Regions from separate parts of the Brevibacillus nigriterrae genome, predicted to be linked through region 3. Evidence: predicted binding sites of a transcription regulator. Region 3 holds the regulator's gene; each other region holds the start of a gene.

Region 1 (6,204 bases), on a different contig from region 3:
ACGGAGAAAATTTAATCAATCAACTGGATGTAGAAATATGGTCTGACGTCGAGGATCTGATTATCGCCAATCGGATCTTAACCATTGATGCACGCACGACATACACGGATTGGGATAAGCAGTTATCCTACACGGGCAGCAATTACCTGCAAAATATGGAATCTGCGATCAAAAACGAATCCGGCTTTATTTCGAAAGACAAACTTGACCAATACCTAGTGGAATTGAACAAATGGGTAACTGCTCGATCCGATGAGTTAGCCTCTGCTCTTTCAGATGCACCCACGGGAATCAAGACGACATTACTCGAAAACGCTCAAGCCAAATTAAATACGCTGAGACAAGGCTATTCCAACTTAATCTACCAGCAGGTCAACAATCATAACTACCCGCCAAAACCACCATCTGCCGATTCGCTCTTTACCGCCGGGAAACAAAAGTTTGAATTTATGGTAGGAAATCATAAGGCAAGTCTCACCGTGCGCTTATCCAACGGTCAATCCAGTTCATCCAGTTTTTATGTAATTGATGCAATGGGCAATAAAAAGAAGGTAAATATCACTTTTGACAACGCAGATTTGCAGCGGGAATTTGATAAACGATATAAAGAAAGTACTTTTGGCAAAGGAGACAAGGCGCTTTCTCTTGAAAAACTGAACAGCATTTTAGGTTCTATCAAGGACAGTTTGCTAAAAATTTCAGATACAGATATGGAGCGATTAAAGTCTAAACTTTACGGCAAAACTGAATCAACTGCTTTGGATAACAAATTCACTATCTTCCTTGCAAAGCTGAAATTGGCAGTAATTTAGTGAATCTGGACAAACTAACAACAAACACCTCCCTTTTTCGTTTCTCAGACGATTGAAGTGGAGGTGTTTTTTATTCATTACTCAGTTGGTAATTTGTAGTCCGTGCTACAGAAAGTAAAAAGAAACTATGGTACTTTTAATTGGCGGGTTTTCCCTAAAAAACTATTTCAAGGAGAGGGTTTCATCGTGAAGTTACACGCATTAAAGCGATTGATGTCTTTCGTTTTTTGCTTCACACTCGTTGTCAGTCTTGCAACATTCGGCAATCCAGCAACTACATCCGCAGATACGATCTCAACTATAGGCATAGATGAATTCACATTTTTGGATGATGGGTATGACTATATGTCCATTGCTTACGCAAAACCAGATGCAGTAAAGGACGGACATTTCAAGCTTTCACTGGATCTTGCCAAAGACATTGAAATTAAAGCCATGTGGGTACGGACGACAGATAAAGCGGGCAAAATCAATTACCACGGAACATGGAAGACCAGTAAAGAAGGAATCGGCTATCTACTCGGAATCTATGAGGACAACAAAGTGTTGAATCCAGAATTCAAAACTACCCTCGGTACTTTCAAAAAAGGAAAGCACACGTTTGATCTGTATGGCACAGATAACAACGGCGGTATCAAAGAAGGCGAATATTACTACATCGAATTGATCACAAGTGAGGGCAACATTTCATCCGGGTTGACTCCTTATGTCAAGGTAGAACTGTCTAATGGGGTGGAAATCCTCAAATTCGCCTCTGTCGGTACAACAAAAGACAAAGTAGGTATTGATGGATTCAAGACTGACAAACGGAAAGATCTTCACCTGAAACTAATGATGGATATCCCCGAAAAAACAGAAATCATCTCAATTTTGTTGAAAACGACAGACGATCAGGGCAAAGTTGACTACCAAGGAACCTGGCGTACCAACAGACTGGGTGTAGGCTGGTTCCTGGGCTTAGAGCAAGATGGAAAACCAATCACCAAATCTTTCAAGGAACCACTAGGGAGCTTTAAGGGAATTGTCTACCTAGATATGTACGCCACAGATGATTTGAAATACAAGGAAGATGAATACTTCGTCCTTGAAATTACAACGCCAAAAGGTGCCATTACCTCTGAACCGGTCAAATATGATGAACTGGAAGGATTATCTGCAAGTGAAAAAGTGGGAACGGTAAAGGTTGAAAATGCTGACCCAGATTCAACTGTAGCGTTATATCAGGTTACCAAAGGAACAATTATTACACTTCATGCTCAGGCAGTTGCAGATCGTGATGGCGAGGCAGTCTTCGAAAACGTGCCGACTGGAACAGGGTACTATGTACGAAATAACAACAACTATACGTTCCCATTCGAAGTAACTGCAGTCAAAGCGAAGACGCTGATTGATGAAAAATCAATCAAGTTTTCTTTCAAAAACAAGAAAGACTTCACCCAAGATTTGACCGTTAACGGAAAATTCAGCGATTCGGATATTGAGTCACTTGAGTACACAATTGGAACAATCTCCAAACAATATGACTTAACTGATACAGATGGGAAGTTCTCCTTCACAGAAAACATCAATTTGGGAGAAGGCGACGTATTAACCCTCGTTGCTACGGATACCAAAGGCAAAGTACACATTATCCGTAGGTCGATTGAATCTGACCTGGTTGAAGATCGTTCTCTGCAATATAAGCAACTGGAAGAAGATTTTTCCTATGAAGGCAATTGGTCAGGTAAAGCGGCAAAAGAAGTTTTCGCTTTTCAATTGATTGATGGAAAATATGAAACCCTTGAAGTGAAAAAGCTGGACATTAAAAGCAAAACATTCAAATTCAACATTTCAACAGAATCCGATTCGGACGATATTGTCCTTGTAGTAATCGACAAAAACGGTAACTTCGAGCGATTGGTTGGAAATCCGGAGCAATTTGAAGAAAATGAATAATTTTCTGTGACTGTTGTCTACATGATGCAGCCCGTCTCCTAAGCGAGAACGGGCTGCTTTTATTACTGTTCCTCATATATTTTTGCCTTTTACGGTACAAACGGTGCGTATAATACATTGTGATTTTTTTCACAATATATTCAAAAGTGATTCGCTTATGATAATTATTTTAAATATATACTACCTACAAGGTAACATATACTGTCATTTGATAATTATGTTATCCTTATATTCACTATTAGGAGATGAAAAAATGAAGAAAATGGGGATTGGACTCGGTTTACTCTTGGCTGTAGCCTTGGTCGGTTGTAGCAGCAACTCGCCTACTTCAACTGCTCCGAAAGAACAGGCAGCACAGCCCCAGCAGCAAACAACACAGCCTGCCAGCAATGAACAAGATCTAACAGAACTAACTGCAAAGTTCCAGCCGATTGGCGAAATACCAGTTCCGGCTGACAACCCGATGACCGAATCAAAAGTAAATTTAGGTAAAAAGCTGTTTTTTGATCCCAGATTATCAGGTGACAATAAATCCAGTTGTGCAACGTGTCACTCACCTGGTGCCGGATATGGCGATAAATTACCGACATTCGTAGGCTTCGAAGGTTTCAAAGGCCCCCGCAATAGTCCAACTGTTATTAACGCAGGTTATTACACTTCCAACTTCTGGGATGGGCGAGCAGCTAACCTCGAAGAACAGGCCCTCGGCCCGATTCAATCAAAAGTAGAAATGAACCAAAATCTTGATGAACTTGTAAAAGAGTTGAAAACGGTTCCTGCCTATGTCGATGAATTCAAAACTGTATTTAACAGCGAAATCACTGGTGAAAACATCGGTCAAGCCATTGCCTCCTTCGAAAGAACGATTGTCGTGAACGACACCAAGGTTGACCGATTCCTCAAGGGCGATAAAGCAGCTCTCAATGAACAGGAAATTCGTGGTATGAAGTTATTCGCTGGCAAAGCAAGTTGTATGTCTTGTCACGCAGGCCCGACTCTTTCTGATCAAAACTTCCATAACATCGGTATGGAAGGTGACGACGGGCGGTTTAACGTAACCAAACAAGAGGCGGATAAAGGTAAATTCAGAACACCTGCTCTAAGAGGTATTGCACATACTGCTCCATACATGCACGATGGAAGCATGGACACTTTGAAAAAGGTAATTGAATACTACAATCAAGGTGGAGGCAATCACGGAAACAAAGATCCACTCGTGCGCCCGCTCAACTTGTCAGATGAAGAAGTTAACGATCTTGTTGCCTTCCTTGAAGCACTGAGCGGCGAAGTACCTAAGGTTGATATCCCGCAAATTCCATAAAATAACCCACCCGACACAAGCTATCGCTGGAGGTCGACTAAACGCAACATCCGTGTTGCATCGTCGGGCGGGGCCCCAAACTTATACAGAAGAGAGGGTTTTTAGCCCTCTCTTCTCTTTTTCCCCTTATTATGGAATCGAGAACCATTGATTGTACGTCGCAAATTTGGAACCATCCCATCGCAAAAAATTCATTACATACCCGAGTGTGTCAGCATTATATAGGCCGATTGTCCTCTGGATCGCAAGCAATTCATATCGACCATCTCTGTTCCAATCAATCGGGAATTCACCACTCAAGGCTGTCACTTCTCCTTGAACAGGCTTCTTCAGTGTTCCATTAGGATTATACAGGTCTGATAAGTATTCCTTTCCTTTTAACTGAATGTCAATCAAGTAGGTTTTGGCGGGCGAAGTGCTTTTTACTTCTACACGATAATAGTCCTTGTAGGTAACCGTATAATTATTTTGTTGCTGCCGGTTATATTGTTCGGAGTCAAATAATAGTTTGGCCTGGTTATTCAAGAACGAATACATGGTGTTGCCCGAATATCCTCCTGAACCTCCTGTATCAAGGCTCACCAAGATATCATTTACCCGATTCCCCGTAAAATCGCCTAAAAACAAAGTAGGATGATAACCTGCATTTTCACGTAATGGCATCGAATATGTCATTGACGTTCGCCCATCTTGAATCGATAGAGAAAGTTGATCCACAAAAGATCTGCTGCCATCAGAAGAGCGGACTCCCATTAGCCTGACGATGTCGGGAACCCGGTCACCGTTCACATCACCTATTTTCGTGTCAATGACTGCAAGTGAATTTTGAACAGGTCGCACTTGCCCATGCCACTCAGCCGAGTCATAGAAAACCATCTACATTCTCCTAACACCAGGTATTTTTCCTATACCGTATGATGGGCAGATGATTGACGTGACTCAAACAAATGAGCATCTGAACCATATCTGTCTTGAGCACCATTTCGTATACTGTATAGCATTTACATGATTGTAAGGAGTGCTGCCAGATGAACAGAAACGGTAAGCGATATATTGCCAGCAAACTCAAAAAGACTCATGCCCTCAAGAAAGACAAGATGATAGCTGCACACATCCCCCCCACGAAGAGTTTTGGGATGAATACCCTCCACAGAATGGTGCGCCAATACAGGGCAGTTTATCTCAAGCCGGTAAATGGTCTAAAAGGAAGGGGCGTCATGAGAGCAAGAAAACTGAATACAAAATATGAGCTGCGAGGGGGAACCTCGAGGGTTATTTTTAATGACTTTCACTCATTCTATCGATTCATTGTCAGGCAAATTGGAAGTAAACCCTATCTTGTTCAAAAAGGAATTCGTATGCTTCGGTATCACCGCCGACCTTTTGATTTGCGAGTCATGGTACTGAAAAATGAACTCCGCAATTGGGAGGTTGCTGGTATTGTCGGGCGTGTTGCGCCTCCTAGAATGATTGTTACCAACAGAAGCCAAGGCGGGAGGATTATGTCTGCTGCAAGACTGTTACGCCGGCATATGAAAAAACGCGCAACGAAAAATTACCTGCAATCGTTGTACGGTCTGAGTCGGGCCACGGGACGTCAGTTCCAACGAGTTTTCCCGAAAGTCTGGGAACTCGGTGTAGATGTGGCCATTTCACGGCGGCGCAGAAAGCCCTGGATACTCGAGGTAAATACCAATCCTGCCATTACTCCTTTTGTCAAGCTAGGCAACAGGCGAATGTACTCCCGAATTACCGATTTAAAACGCTGGAATACAAGAAATTATCCGATCTATTGATAGTAGGTAGTTGTTAACTTTTCGATAGCTACCTGAATGGCATCAATGTACGGTACCTGCACATCTTCCTTGGCGATAAGCAAAGGTAACTCGGAACAGGCTCCAATGATCACCTCGGCCCCCTTACTCACCAGTCTGTGACATCCCTCTAGCAAACTATCTTTCAGCTGCTCATTGCGAAATCCCGCTTTCACACCTTGGGGGCCATAGATGACATTGGTAAAATAATCGGCTTGTTCTTCTTCAGAAAGGACAACTGTATCAATGTTGTTCATGCGAAATTCTTTTTCCCAAAGCTTCGATTTAATTGTGCCTTCGGTGGCAAGCACACCTGCCCTTT
Region 2 (6,204 bases), on a different contig from region 3:
CGTTAACGGAGTTGAGTTCATCGTCATCATGGACATGAACGCAATCAGATTGTCACACCCTGACCCAGCCAAAATCGGAAAAAAGTTCGTTGGTGGAGATGAACAACCCGTTCTGAAGGGGAAAGAAAACATTTCAATTGCAACAGGAACTCTCGGAACTTCCTTGCGATCATTTACACCGATTTTCTCTTCTTCCGGGAAGCAAGTGGGAGCAGTTGCGGTGGGTATCTCTTTAATCAACGTTGCGAAGGCTTTATCTCAGAGCAGGGATGCCATCTACATTGGGACAAGTTTTGGTGTTATTGTTGGGATTATGGGTGCGTGGGTCTTGGCGAGGAAAGTAAAACGAATCATGTTCGGGATGGAACCGTCAGAGATTGCAAAACAATTGGAAGAGCGGAATGCCATGCTGGAATCGACCAGAGAGGGGATATTGGCGGTCGATGTTGATAGTCACATTACGTTGGTCAACTCAGAAGCAATCCGCCTGTTTAACCGTACGAAGTTAGTGGAAGACCCAATTGGTAAAAATATAGAAGAGTATATGCCAAATTCCCGATTACCACGGGTATTGCATTCAGGCAAGGAAGAGTATGATCAGGAATTTGATCTGCACGGTTTGACTCTGTTGGTAAATCGAGTTCCTGTCTATGTAAATGGCAAAATCGTCGGTGCGATAGCAACATTTCGGGACAAGACAGAAGTCAAAGTATTAGCGGAGCAATTGACTGGGGTTCGTCAATATGCAGATGCTTTACGGGCACAGTCTCATGAATTTATGAATAAGTTGCACGTCATTTTGGGCATGGTTCAGATGGGATTTTATGATGAACTTCCTGGCTATATCACGGGAATTGCAAGCAAACATCAGACGGAGATAGGTTTCATCGTCAAGCACATCAAAGATCCCGTCATGGCCGGATTCCTGTTAGGTAAATTAAGTTCTGCCAGAGAGTCTGGTGTTGAGCTGAAATTAGCGGAGGAAAGTTACTTACCCGAAACAGACGATTCAGAAATAATACATGAAATGGTGACGATTGCAGGCAATCTGATCGAAAATGCAATTGAAGCGGTACATCGCCGTCCAGTCAAACGAATTACAATCGGTATTTTTTATGATTCAGCAAAAGTAACATTGCAAGTAAGCGATACAGGCAAGGGAATTTCTGAGCATCAGATAGAGAAGATTTTTGAACATGGATTTTCCACCAAAGGTACAAACAGGGGAACGGGTTTATTCCTGGTAGCACGAAGTGTACAGAATATGAATGGGTCCATTGAAGTATCTTCACAGCTCGGAGAAGGCACGTCATTTATTGTACGATTACCATTCAGGAGTAAGGGTGAGGATGAATGATAAAGGTAGTCATCGTGGAAGATGATCCAATGGTTGCTCAAATTAATAAACGGTATTTGGAACAAGTGGGCGGATTTGATTTGCTTGCTGTAGTTTCTTCTGCTGATGATATGCTGAAGATGTTGGACTCGAAAGAAATTGATTTGCTGCTACTGGATATCTTTATGCCAGGAATGAATGGTTTGGAGCTATTGGCTGAGATCAGGAAACTGGAAAAGGGTATCGATGTCATCGTCATCTCGGCGGCTTGCGATATACCAAGTATTAAGAATGCCTTGCGTTTAGGCGCAGTTGATTACTTGATCAAGCCCTTTGAGTTCGAACGCTTTTCTTCTGCGCTGACGGCTTACCGTGAGGAAGTTGGCTATTTTGAGAAACAGGAGGTTGTCAGTCAGGAGGACCTGGATAAGCTGATTTTGCACAAGGATCAGACGGTACCACAAGCCCAAGATGAGTTGCCAAAAGGACTAACTCGCAAGACCTTAGAGAAAGTCTGGGAGTCCATCCTTGCCTATAACGGAGACGAGTTCACAACGGAGGATTTGGCTAATCGAATTGGTATATCTCGAGTATCCATGCGTAAATATCTGCAGTTCTTAACGGAAATCGGAGTATTGGAAATGGAGGTCACCTACGGAACGATTGGCAGACCGACGTACAAGCATCGATGTATTCAGGAGAAATGCGATGTGATTAAGCGGTATTTAGCATAATAGAAGCGACTTTGGAAAACGGCTGAATGGGCCGTTTTTTTATTTACATCGGAAAGATAAAAGACTTTACAGCCGTAAAGTCTTTTATCATATCCCTTCGCGCAGCTAGCAAGAAAAGATTTCGTCGATTCTAGTCTCCTTGGAAGTGATACCTAGCTCTTTCACGGAGAAAGGATAAAGAGTCGGCACCCAACCCCGTAGGGGCGCGAAGCGTTTGTCGACTCCCTTTCTCCGTGAAAGAGCGGACAGTAACTGCATCACTGCGAACTTCCACAGAGCGTAAAGCGACGAAATCTTTTCTTGTCGCTTACTTTAATTACAAAACTCCTTCTTTATTTAACTAAAAACAATCACGATTCCAAATGATTTACTATGTAACCAAGAGGTCCTCTTCCATCGAAAGATAAGCAGAATAGGAAAAAAAGAACTACATGTTGAATAATTTGTGAATTATTTCACAAACTTTCCATTCTATTAAGAAGGTGAATAACATGGCCACAATCGTTGCGCCGAAAATGAATCAAAAGCAAACGAAGCCACAAAATACCACGCAACAGAAGCTACCTGAAGTGAAACTAATTCCTCTCCTGATAACGATTTCAGTGGGAGCGGCCATCTGGTTTATCTCTCCGCCAGAAGGGCTTGATCCGAAAGCATGGCAACTGTTCGCCATCTTTGTAGCCACGATCGTCGGCTTTATCACCAAACCACTTCCAATGGGAGCAGTCGCCATTGGTGGAATGATGGCAACTGCATTAACAGGAACACTGGCTCTTAAAGATACATTAAGTGGATTTAGCAATACTACGATATGGCTGATCGTTATCGCATTCTTCATTTCACGAGGGTTTATCAAAACAGGTTTGGGCGCTCGCATCTCCTACTTCTTCGTCCAAAAATTCGGGAAAAAGACGTTAGGTTTATCGTACTCCTTGTTGTTCAGTGACTTGTTGCTCGCACCAGCCATCCCAAGTAATACCGCTCGTGCTGGTGGGATTATCTTCCCGATTATCAACTCGTTATCAGCAACCTATGGTTCTCGTCCAGATGATGGGACAGAACGAAAAATCGGTTCTTTCCTGATGAAAGTCGGATTTCAAGGAAACCTGATTACTTCCGCCATGTTTATGACAGCAATGGCAGCAAATCCACTAATTGCACAGTTGGCAGCAGATGTCGCAGGAATCAACATTAGTTGGACCGGATGGGCGATTGCCGCTTTAGTACCTGGATTAGTCAGCTTGATTGTCATACCATACGTGCTCTATAAAGTGTATCCACCAGAAATCAAAGAAACGCCGGGTGCCAGTCAAATGGCTGCGGAGAAATTAAAAGAAATGGGTCCGATGAAAAAATCAGAGTTTTACATGCTGGCTGTTTTCTTCCTCGTACTTGTTCTCTGGATTTTCGGTGAAGCGTGGAAAATTGACGCAACAACTACAGCACTGATCGGTCTTTCTGTTATCTTACTCACCCAAGTATTGACCTGGGATGACATCAAAAAAGAGCAAGGCGCTTGGGACACATTAGTCTGGTTCGCTGCACTCGTAATGATGGCAACCTTCCTGAACAAATTGGGCATGGTTCCTTGGTTTAGTGACATGATGAAAGGCTCTGTTTCAGGAATGTCCTGGATCACGGCATTAATCATTCTATCCGTTGTTTACTTCTATACGCACTACTTCTTCGCCAGCTCTACAGCTCATATCAGTGCCATGTACTCCGCTTTCTTGGCGGTTATGATCGCGGCCGGAGCACCAGCAATGCTTGCAGCGTTAATCCTTGCTTTCTTCAGTAACTTGTTCGGAGCAACCACTCACTACGGATCTGGTCCGGCTCCTGTATTCTTCGGCGCTGGATACATCACGCAAAACAAATGGTGGTCACTCGGCTTTCTCATCTCCATCCTTCATATCGTGCTTTGGTTTGTGGTTGGGGGTTTCTGGTGGAAAGTGCTCGGTCTTTGGTAGTAAACATTATGTGAAATCAATCACAAGTGGAGGCATTTTCGATGAAAGAGATACATGTAGAACAAATTATCAGCACAGTACGAGGCTTATGTATCGATGCAGCCTGTGACCTTCCCGAAGACGTCGAGGCTCTGTTGCGAAGAGCTGTCAATGAAGAAGAGTCTCAGTTCGGACGTTACAGTTTGGAGAAGATTGTCAAAAATGTAGAACTCGCACGCAAAGAGCAAGCGCCGATGTGTCAGGATACGGGAATGACCGTGGTATTCGCAGAGGTTGGGCAAGACGTTCATATCGTTGGTGGATATCTCAGGGATGCCATCAATGAAGGGGTTCGACAAGGATATGCAGATGGCTATCTTCGCAAGTCAGTAGTAGAAGATCCTGTAATGAATCGGAAAAACACGGGAGATAACACACCAGCCGTCATTTACACGGAAATTGTACCAGGAGATACCCTTCGAATACAGGTACTCCCCAAAGGCGCAGGCAGCGAAAACATGGGTGCGCTGAAAATGCTGAAACCGGCAGAAGGATTGGAAGGCGTCAAACAATTCATCATTCAGGCGGTTACACAAGCAGGAGGTAACCCTTGTCCACCAGTCATCGTGGGAGTGGGCATTGGCGGAACAATGGATAAATCGACATTGTTGGCAAAGAAAGCATTGGCCCGCCATGCGGGAGAACCACATCCCGATCCGAAGTACCGCGAATTAGAGCAAGAGTTGCTTGAAAGAATTAATAAATTAGGAATTGGCCCACAAGGATTCGGGGGAAAAGTAACGGCCTTGGCTGTTCATATTGAAACGTATCCGACTCATATTGCCACAATGCCAGTAGCTGTTTGCTTGAACTGTCATGCGGCACGTCATAAAGAAGCGATTTTGTAGGGAAGGAGTGAACGCAAAATGTCTGACATCAAAAAATTAATGACACCTCTTACATGGGAGCAAGTGAAGGATCTCAAAGCAGGTGATCAGGTTGCCATCACAGGTGTCATTTATACAGCAAGAGATGCAGCACACAAGCTTATGGTCGAAGCGTTGAAAGAAGGCAAAGAATTGCCAGTTGATTTCACGAATCAGGTCGTCTACTATGCTGGGCCAACTCCTGCCAAGCCAGGCAAAGTGATCGGTTCTTGCGGCCCCACTACCAGTGGACGAATGGATGCTTATTCACCAACCATGATGGAACAGGGTCTCCGGGGCATGATCGGAAAAGGTCCCCGCAGTAAAGATGTGATTGAGGCGATGAAGAAGCACGGTGTCGTATACTTCGCAGCCATCGGCGGTGCCGCTGCATTGATTGCTGATTCGGTCAAGAAGGCGGACGTGGTCGCCTATTCAGAACTGGGGCCAGAGGCGATTCGTCGTTTGGAAGTGGAAGGGTATCCCTGTATCGTAGCGATCGATTGCGAAGGAAATAACTTGTATGAATTGGGCGTCCAAAAGTATCGAGTAACAGAATAAAAGAAACCGGAGAGGGGAACATCCCATGCTGAAATATGATGTTGTCATTGTTGGAGCTGGTGGGGCTGGTATGATGGCCGCCCTCAACGCAAGTACAGACAATGATCTAAAGGTAGCAGTCATCAGTAAAATTTATCCGACCAGATCACATACAGGTGCGGCTCAGGGTGGAATCAATGCAGCAATGGGGAATCGGGATTCAACCGATTCCCCGGAGAAGCACTTCCGAGATACCGTGAAAGGAAGCGACTTCCTCGCTGACCAGGATGCTGTTGAATTCTTCACTTCCAATATGCCTTCCATCATCAAAGAACTGGATTACATGGGGGTTCCTTTCTCTAGAGATGAGAATGGAAATGTGGCACAGCGCCCTTTCGGTGGCGCATCCAGTCCGAGAACCTGTTACTCAGCCGATAAAACAGGTCACGTCATCCTCCATGCACTCTACGAACAATGCTTGAAAAACAACGTTGAATTCCTCGATGAATGGTACTTGTTATCTCTCGCCGTAGAAAATGGCAAACTGGATGGTTTGGTGGTCATGGACATTCGCAGCGGTGACATTGTTCCCATTCAAACCAAAGCCGTCGTCATCGCAACAGGTGGGTTCGGACGGATTTACTGGAGCAGAACGACCAACGCACTCAATATGACAGGGGATGGAACCGCCGCTTGCTTCGAAGTGGGCATCCCGTTGA
Region 3 (6,204 bases):
TCCCCCGATATCCGCAAACGAGATATCTGTCTTGGGAACGGAGTGCTTGTTACCTCGCCCGTTCTTTGCAGCAACACCAATACCACCCTGGCGGCTCACTATGAAAAACAAACCGGCTAATACAGCCGCAAACAACAAGAATGGCCCGATGTTAATTCCGAGGAATAACAAGAAGATTAGGACAGCAGGTACCACTCCAAACAATATTTCCTTACCCACGAGCATTCACCTCACTCTCTTGCTGCTCACGAGGGACGATGGTGTAGAATTCATCTGACCCACGCTTCAGAAAGATGTAAATGTTGCTCTTATCCATACTGGTAAGTGCCAAATCCAATTGATTCTTCACTTTCCACTCATTAACCAATGCCGGAAGTTTGCTGTACTGATGAAGTTCCAACGCTTCTGTCAGCGCAAAAGTTCCGTTGTTCCACACTTTTTTCAACTCTTCATTTTGATTCGTCAATTCAACGATGACTTCTTTATTTTTCACGATTCCGCTGATGTCATTCTCAAGAGACTTATACTCTTCTGGAAAATCTTCCGGCTTCGTAACTGTTAGCTTTATCAGCATTTGCTCCTTTGTAATCTGCAGGTCAGCCAATGTAGCTGACTCCATTTGAGCGATCTTCGTACGAACTGGTTCTTCTATTTCTACTTTTTGAAACAGAAACCAACCGCCAAACAGGAGAGCCAACGCGATAAGTAGCGATGAGATGATCGGTACTTTACGTACTTGCATGAGATTACTCCCCTCCTCTATTATCTACACGATTTGTATATATCGTAATCTATCAACTGGAGAACGATTTAAAGTATAGCATATTAACAAAATGAATTCCTATGTAGATGTTGGGTATTGAGGAAAAAGAAAAAGACCCCATATTAAGGGGTCTTCAAACATGTAGCATCGGTGCTTAACAGCCGTTCAACTAACCGGGTTAAGGCGATACGATTTAAGTACTTTACCCGTCTTAAAATCGTAGTACACGTAATTGTAACGTTGTTCCTGGTCAATATAGACGGCTTCCCAGAATTTTTGATTGTCATCTTTTCCAGGAACGATGTGCAGAATTCTAGCATTCTTGTCACCTTTTAACACTGCTTCCTGTACACTATTTCTCGTTACAACGCCATCCATTATTTCAAAATCAACCGAATCTGGTGTGAGCCAGGCGATTACAGGTGTGCCGAAGTGATTCTTTCCAATCACAACCGCATAGACCTTTGTCCCGCGAAATTCGCTGATTTCATCAATTTGTGCAATTCCCGTCCGATCCTTAACCCATTGCCGTACCTGATCCTCGGAAGCGTATTTCTCGCCAACTGCACTTGAAGTAAGGTGATACAAAAATCCACCCAACAAAAGCAACAAGATTCCTACAGCAATACCTACACGTACATACACAAACACTAACTCCTTTTTCATCCTCCTGACTCTTGCTTACGCTGTTGTCAGGCGGTGTCCCTTAAAAACGGAACACGAGTTGATCTCTTTGCTGATTCTGAAAGCTGGGTACTAGCAAATCAACAGTTAATTGCTTTACCTCGAATTTATCGGTATCATACCATAGCTCATAGCGAATAACCACATCTTTCAGCGTTTGTCGCATGATTTCATCTGCCTGAAATTGTGGCCCCAACCAGAGCGAAATCATGGACTCCACCTGATTGGACGGAAGAGCAAACTGAAGCCCTTTGAGCCCATCCCGATCACGCTTATGCAACTCTGTCGGTACGAGTGAATGAAGTTGTCCTTGTATGATCATGGCGTGTTCATAAGGGGTAAACAACGCATAAGGAAGAAATTCTAATGGCTGCTCTTTCCCATCCACTTGCAGTTCAACTTTGTCTGTACTGCGTTTCATCTGGATGATATGACCTGATACGTTGCCCTTGACATCGAATGATTCTCCACGATATACGCCTTGATACGTCTGGTCCCTGGTCTTTACCTGGTAGGTAACAGGTGTATCACCAGCCAGTTTTTTGACGAGACTGGCAAGCTGATCATGATGCAAGGTATCCGGGTCTCCCTGATTTTTTTCTTCCATGGATGAAGATGCAGGTGTCGTTTGAGGTGGTTTGGTTATAACAGCAAGGAGCATACCGAGCAGGAAGAGACCAAGAAAAATGGGGATCAGCCACCATAGTTGGTTCCTTCTGATGTACATAACGCTCCCCCTCCCTCGTCCCAGTTCCTAAAATTTATGAAGGACTAGAAGGTTTTAGAACGATACCGAAAACTTTCTAAACATAGCGGTAGTGTTAACGGTCATACTACAGGTACACCCCAAGGAGGTGAGCGTGTGAAGCTGCCAACGACAACCTCCGTCGAACCGAGCTGGTCGTTGCTACAGGAATACCGAGTTTCCTGGGCAGGTTTATCATCACCGCTTAGAGCCTTTTCACAACATTCACCAAATGAATACCGCCACACCTCTTTAAAAAACATTTGGCGTTACAGCCAAGATTCTAGCTAACCAAAATATTCCTACCTACACCTTTCGCTTTTCCTTTTGCTCCCATCATTCACCAGGTGTGTTGACAAGGCTGTTTGTCAAAATGCCTTTGATGGGAGACTTTTTCCATTTATCGTTTTAAAGAATCAAACATGCGGTTTGCTTCATAGATTACTTTTTCTTCATCCACCGTGAGCAATTCACGATTTCTCATAATCCATTCCCCTGCAACAATCGTATCTGTTACGTCACGGCCATTTGCCGCATACACCACATGTGAAATTGGGTTATGAGCCGGATGGAAATGCGCTTGAGCACTGTCCAGCATGATGATATCAGCTTGTTTGCCAACCTCCAGTGAACCCAGCGTCTCTTTTTGGAATACCCCGTCAGCGCCCAAAATGGTTGCCATACGCAATGCATCTTCGGCTGGTACAGCGACTGGATCATTACGTACGCCTTTGTGGAGGATCGCCGCCAATTTTAATTCCTCAAACAGATTCAGGTTGTTGTTGCTCGCAGAGCTGTCTGTACCTAAAGAGACACTAACACCCTTGGACAACATCTCAGGTACACGGGCAACTCCGCTTGCCAGCTTCAGGTTACTCACGACATTGTGCGAAACCCTTACATTATATTTTGCCAGTACATCGATTTCTTCATCCGTCAAATGTACCGCATGGGCAACAAGGGTTGGACGGGAGAATACGCCAAGGTTCTCCAAGTGAGCGACTGGTCGAACACCGTAATCCTTCACATTTTGCTCTACTTCCCACGCTGTTTCTGACATATGGATGTGCATCGGCAAATCAAGCTCATGGGCACGTTCCAAAATTTGATTGATAAAGTCTGGAGTGCAAGTGTAAGGAGCATGAGGGGACATCATCACGGTAATACGCCCGTCAGCCTGATTGTGCCAATTACGAGCAAATTGGGTAGCTTCCCGCAGTTTCGCCTGTCTTTCTTCTTCTGAACAAAAGCCAATCATCCCACGGCACAAACGAGCACGCATGCCTGAGTCTTGAACCGCTTGGGCTACTTGATCCATATGATCATACATATCAACAAACGTCGTCGTTCCAGTTCGAATCATTTCAACAATGGAAAGATAGGCGCCCCACTTCACGTGATCAGCCGTGAATTGAGCTTCAAGCGGCCACATTTTATCTTCCAGCCATTGTTGCAGCGGCAAGTCATCCGCATACCCCCGCAGAAGCGACATCCCTACGTGACCATGCGTATTGATGAGACCAGGGAGAACGAATTTGTTTTTGCCGTCGATCACTTGATCATAGCCAGTCAGGTCCTCTGGAGTTACTCCCACATAAGTTATTTTATTTCCCTCAAAGGCAATCGCACCATTTTCGATAACTTCATTTGCAGCGTTTACTGTGATCACAGTTGCATTGGTGATGATGGTTTTCTTCAATGTTGACACTCCAATCATTATGTAAGGTAATAAGCCAAGCTTTGCAAGCTCGAAGTAACATCGGCATGATGTATGCGAACATCTTTTTCTGTTCGCAGGTTCACAGGGGCAAAATTGAGGATCCCTTCAATTCCGGCTTCTACGAGCTGGTCAGCCACATCCTGCGCGGCAAATGCTGGCACAGTAATTATCGCCAAGCGAATTTGCATATCAATAATCACTTGCTTCATTTCGGACATTGGTCGAATCATCAGACCTGCTATGATTTTTCCGTGTTTGGTCTCATCAGTATCAAAAATAGCTACAATTCTCATATTATCTTTCAAATAGATATTGTAATTACTGATGGCATGTCCAAGATGACCTGCTCCGACCAAAGCAACATGGATTTCCTGGTCCAGTTTTAGTATCTGTCTGATTTTTTCGATCAGGTAATCAACGTCATAACCGATTCCCTTTTTGCCAAAATCTCCGAAAGCAGCAAGATCTTTTCTGATTTGCGCAGGATTCACATCAAGTGTTTTTCCCATCTGTTGAGAAGAGACGGTTTTCACATCCATTTGATTGAGACTGATCAAATACCTTAGGTAAATTGGTAAACGACGAACAACAGCTTCAGATATTTTCGGTGCTTTTACCATGATCTTCCTCCTCTCTATTCTCTTTTTTTCTTAATAACCTTGTAATCTTTTCCATTCGATAGGATAGAAATCGTTCCATGAATTCCGGTTATATACGTTTCCGCCCATGATTCACTCAGGCGCTCGACAATTTCCTCCTGATTCGCTTTCATTTCTTTCTCAGACAATCCTGTTTCAATAACAGCTATCTGAGCATCAACCTTGGTCAAAAACACCTGTGATGACGCCTGGTTGCTTCCTTGACTCGCTACTTTCAAGATCTCTGATCGGAGAATCTTGGTGTATCGCTGCAGCAGTCGGTCTTCTGCTTTTTCGCTGATTGCACTGGTGAAAAGAAAACGCAACTGATCCTGCTTAAGTTGAAACACCAACGAATTATCCTGCGGTGATAAAAGCAGCGGTTCGCTCGGATTCAAAACTTTCAACACAATCTTTTCGTCAAAAGTCAGTTCATCACCTTCTCCAAGCAGGATAAGTTTTTTGTTTGCAGGCAAGGGTATTACCTGTTGAATGGATCTGTGGATCGCTTCTGGCATCAGGATGGTATCGATTTGAAAATGGTTGGAAAGCTCAGGGTAGCCACCCGCATGAGTAGGCAAATCGTTGGTGATCATCACGTAGTCGATTTTGGTCACTTTGCGCTCTTCCAGCAGTTCCAAAAGCGTGGAAACATCCTTTTCACTTCCTGTATCGATCAACAACTTCTTCCCGTTTGGAAAAGTAATCAATGTACTCTCCCCGTTTTGTAGAGGGAAAAACACCGTAATCATGCCAAGAAAGTCATTTTCATTCTCGCTTAATATTGGGTCATCTACTTTTACTACGTTTTTCAAATGATCGTCAATTGAACACGCAGTCAGTAGAAAGGTGAGTACGATAACCAGCAAGCAGTTGAATCTCATAAAATGATCACCCTTCAGGAACAGCATGTTTCATTTTATGATTCTTCTTCTGCAACCATTCTTTTTTGGGGGTCGAGAAAAGGCGTGATCATTTCACGCAACGAAACCCATGGCCCTGTCTTTGTCTGGAAAGGTGGCAAGGAAGCAAGGAACGAACGTCCGTATCGTGATTCTACAATCCGGGAATCAAAGACGACAATCACCCCTTGATCCATATGATGGCGAATCAGTCGTCCCACACCTTGCTTGAATCGAATGATGGCCTGTGGCAGGGAAAGCGACATAAACGGATTTTTCTTTTCTTCCTTCAGTCTTTCCGAACGCCCCTCAAGCAACGGATGATTCGGCGGTGTAAACGGGAGACGGACGATGACAAGACAGCTTAAGTCTTTGCCAGGGATGTCTACTCCCTCCCAAAAACTGCTGGTGCCAAGCAACACGGCTTTGGATTCACGCTGGAAGTTGCGGACAAGCTTGCTGCGATTACTGCTGTCAATGCCATGTCCTAACAGTGTATACCCCTCTTCTTCTGACAACAACTGCTTCATCCCTTCATAGACTTGACGAAGCATGGAGTAAGAGGTAAAGAGGATCATGGTCCGCCCTTCTGCGGCTCGGACAACATCGACACAACCTTGTGTGACGGCATCCAGATACATTCTCTCATTCTCTGAAATAGAAGGTAAATCCGATGGCAGCAACAAGAGTCCCTGTTGTTCATAGTCAAAAGGTGAAGGCAGCGTAACCGTACGATAGTTTTGTTCCTGATT

Evidence for each region. The regulator Rex, encoded in region 3, represses fermentation and respiration genes when NADH is low (regulators of the CRP and FNR family bind a similar motif). The targets are predictions, from matches to a motif close to TTGTGAAATATTTCACAA.
Region 1: the regulator Rex is predicted to act here: its motif matches at 2,865-2,882, upstream of ACPW7N_RS10675 (cytochrome-c peroxidase).
Region 2: the regulator Rex is predicted to act here: its motif matches at 2,514-2,531, upstream of ACPW7N_RS11395 (anion permease).

What each region holds. Positions count from the first base shown of each region.
Region 1 is NZ_JBNCMT010000011.1:129,388-135,591, forward strand. It holds gene ACPW7N_RS10665 (hypothetical protein) at 1-812, shown strand, start outside; gene ACPW7N_RS10670 (hypothetical protein) at 999-2,747, shown strand; gene ACPW7N_RS10675 (cytochrome-c peroxidase) at 3,001-4,068, shown strand; gene ACPW7N_RS10680 (VCBS repeat-containing protein) at 4,198-4,944, opposite strand; gene ACPW7N_RS10685 (YheC/YheD family protein) at 5,097-5,864, shown strand; gene cuyB (cysteate racemase) at 5,858-6,204, opposite strand, start outside.
Region 2 is NZ_JBNCMT010000013.1:450-6,653, forward strand. It holds gene dcuS (DcuS/MalK family sensor histidine kinase) at 1-1,357, shown strand, start outside; gene ACPW7N_RS11390 (response regulator) at 1,354-2,070, shown strand; gene ACPW7N_RS11395 (anion permease) at 2,586-4,040, shown strand; gene ACPW7N_RS11400 (fumarate hydratase) at 4,082-4,927, shown strand; gene ACPW7N_RS11405 (Fe-S-containing hydro-lyase) at 4,946-5,506, shown strand; gene ACPW7N_RS11410 (FAD-binding protein) at 5,532-6,204, shown strand, end outside.
Region 3 is NZ_JBNCMT010000003.1:207,744-213,947, reverse strand. It holds gene ACPW7N_RS03950 (AAA family ATPase) at 1-219, opposite strand, end outside; gene ACPW7N_RS03945 (hypothetical protein) at 212-742, opposite strand; gene ACPW7N_RS03940 (cell wall elongation regulator TseB-like domain-containing protein) at 929-1,429, opposite strand; gene ACPW7N_RS03935 (hypothetical protein) at 1,470-2,174, opposite strand; gene ACPW7N_RS03930 (amidohydrolase) at 2,593-3,891, opposite strand; gene ACPW7N_RS03925 (redox-sensing transcriptional repressor Rex) at 3,909-4,532, opposite strand; gene ACPW7N_RS03920 (ComEC/Rec2 family competence protein) at 4,547-5,434, opposite strand; gene dinG (ATP-dependent DNA helicase DinG) at 5,470-6,204, opposite strand, start outside.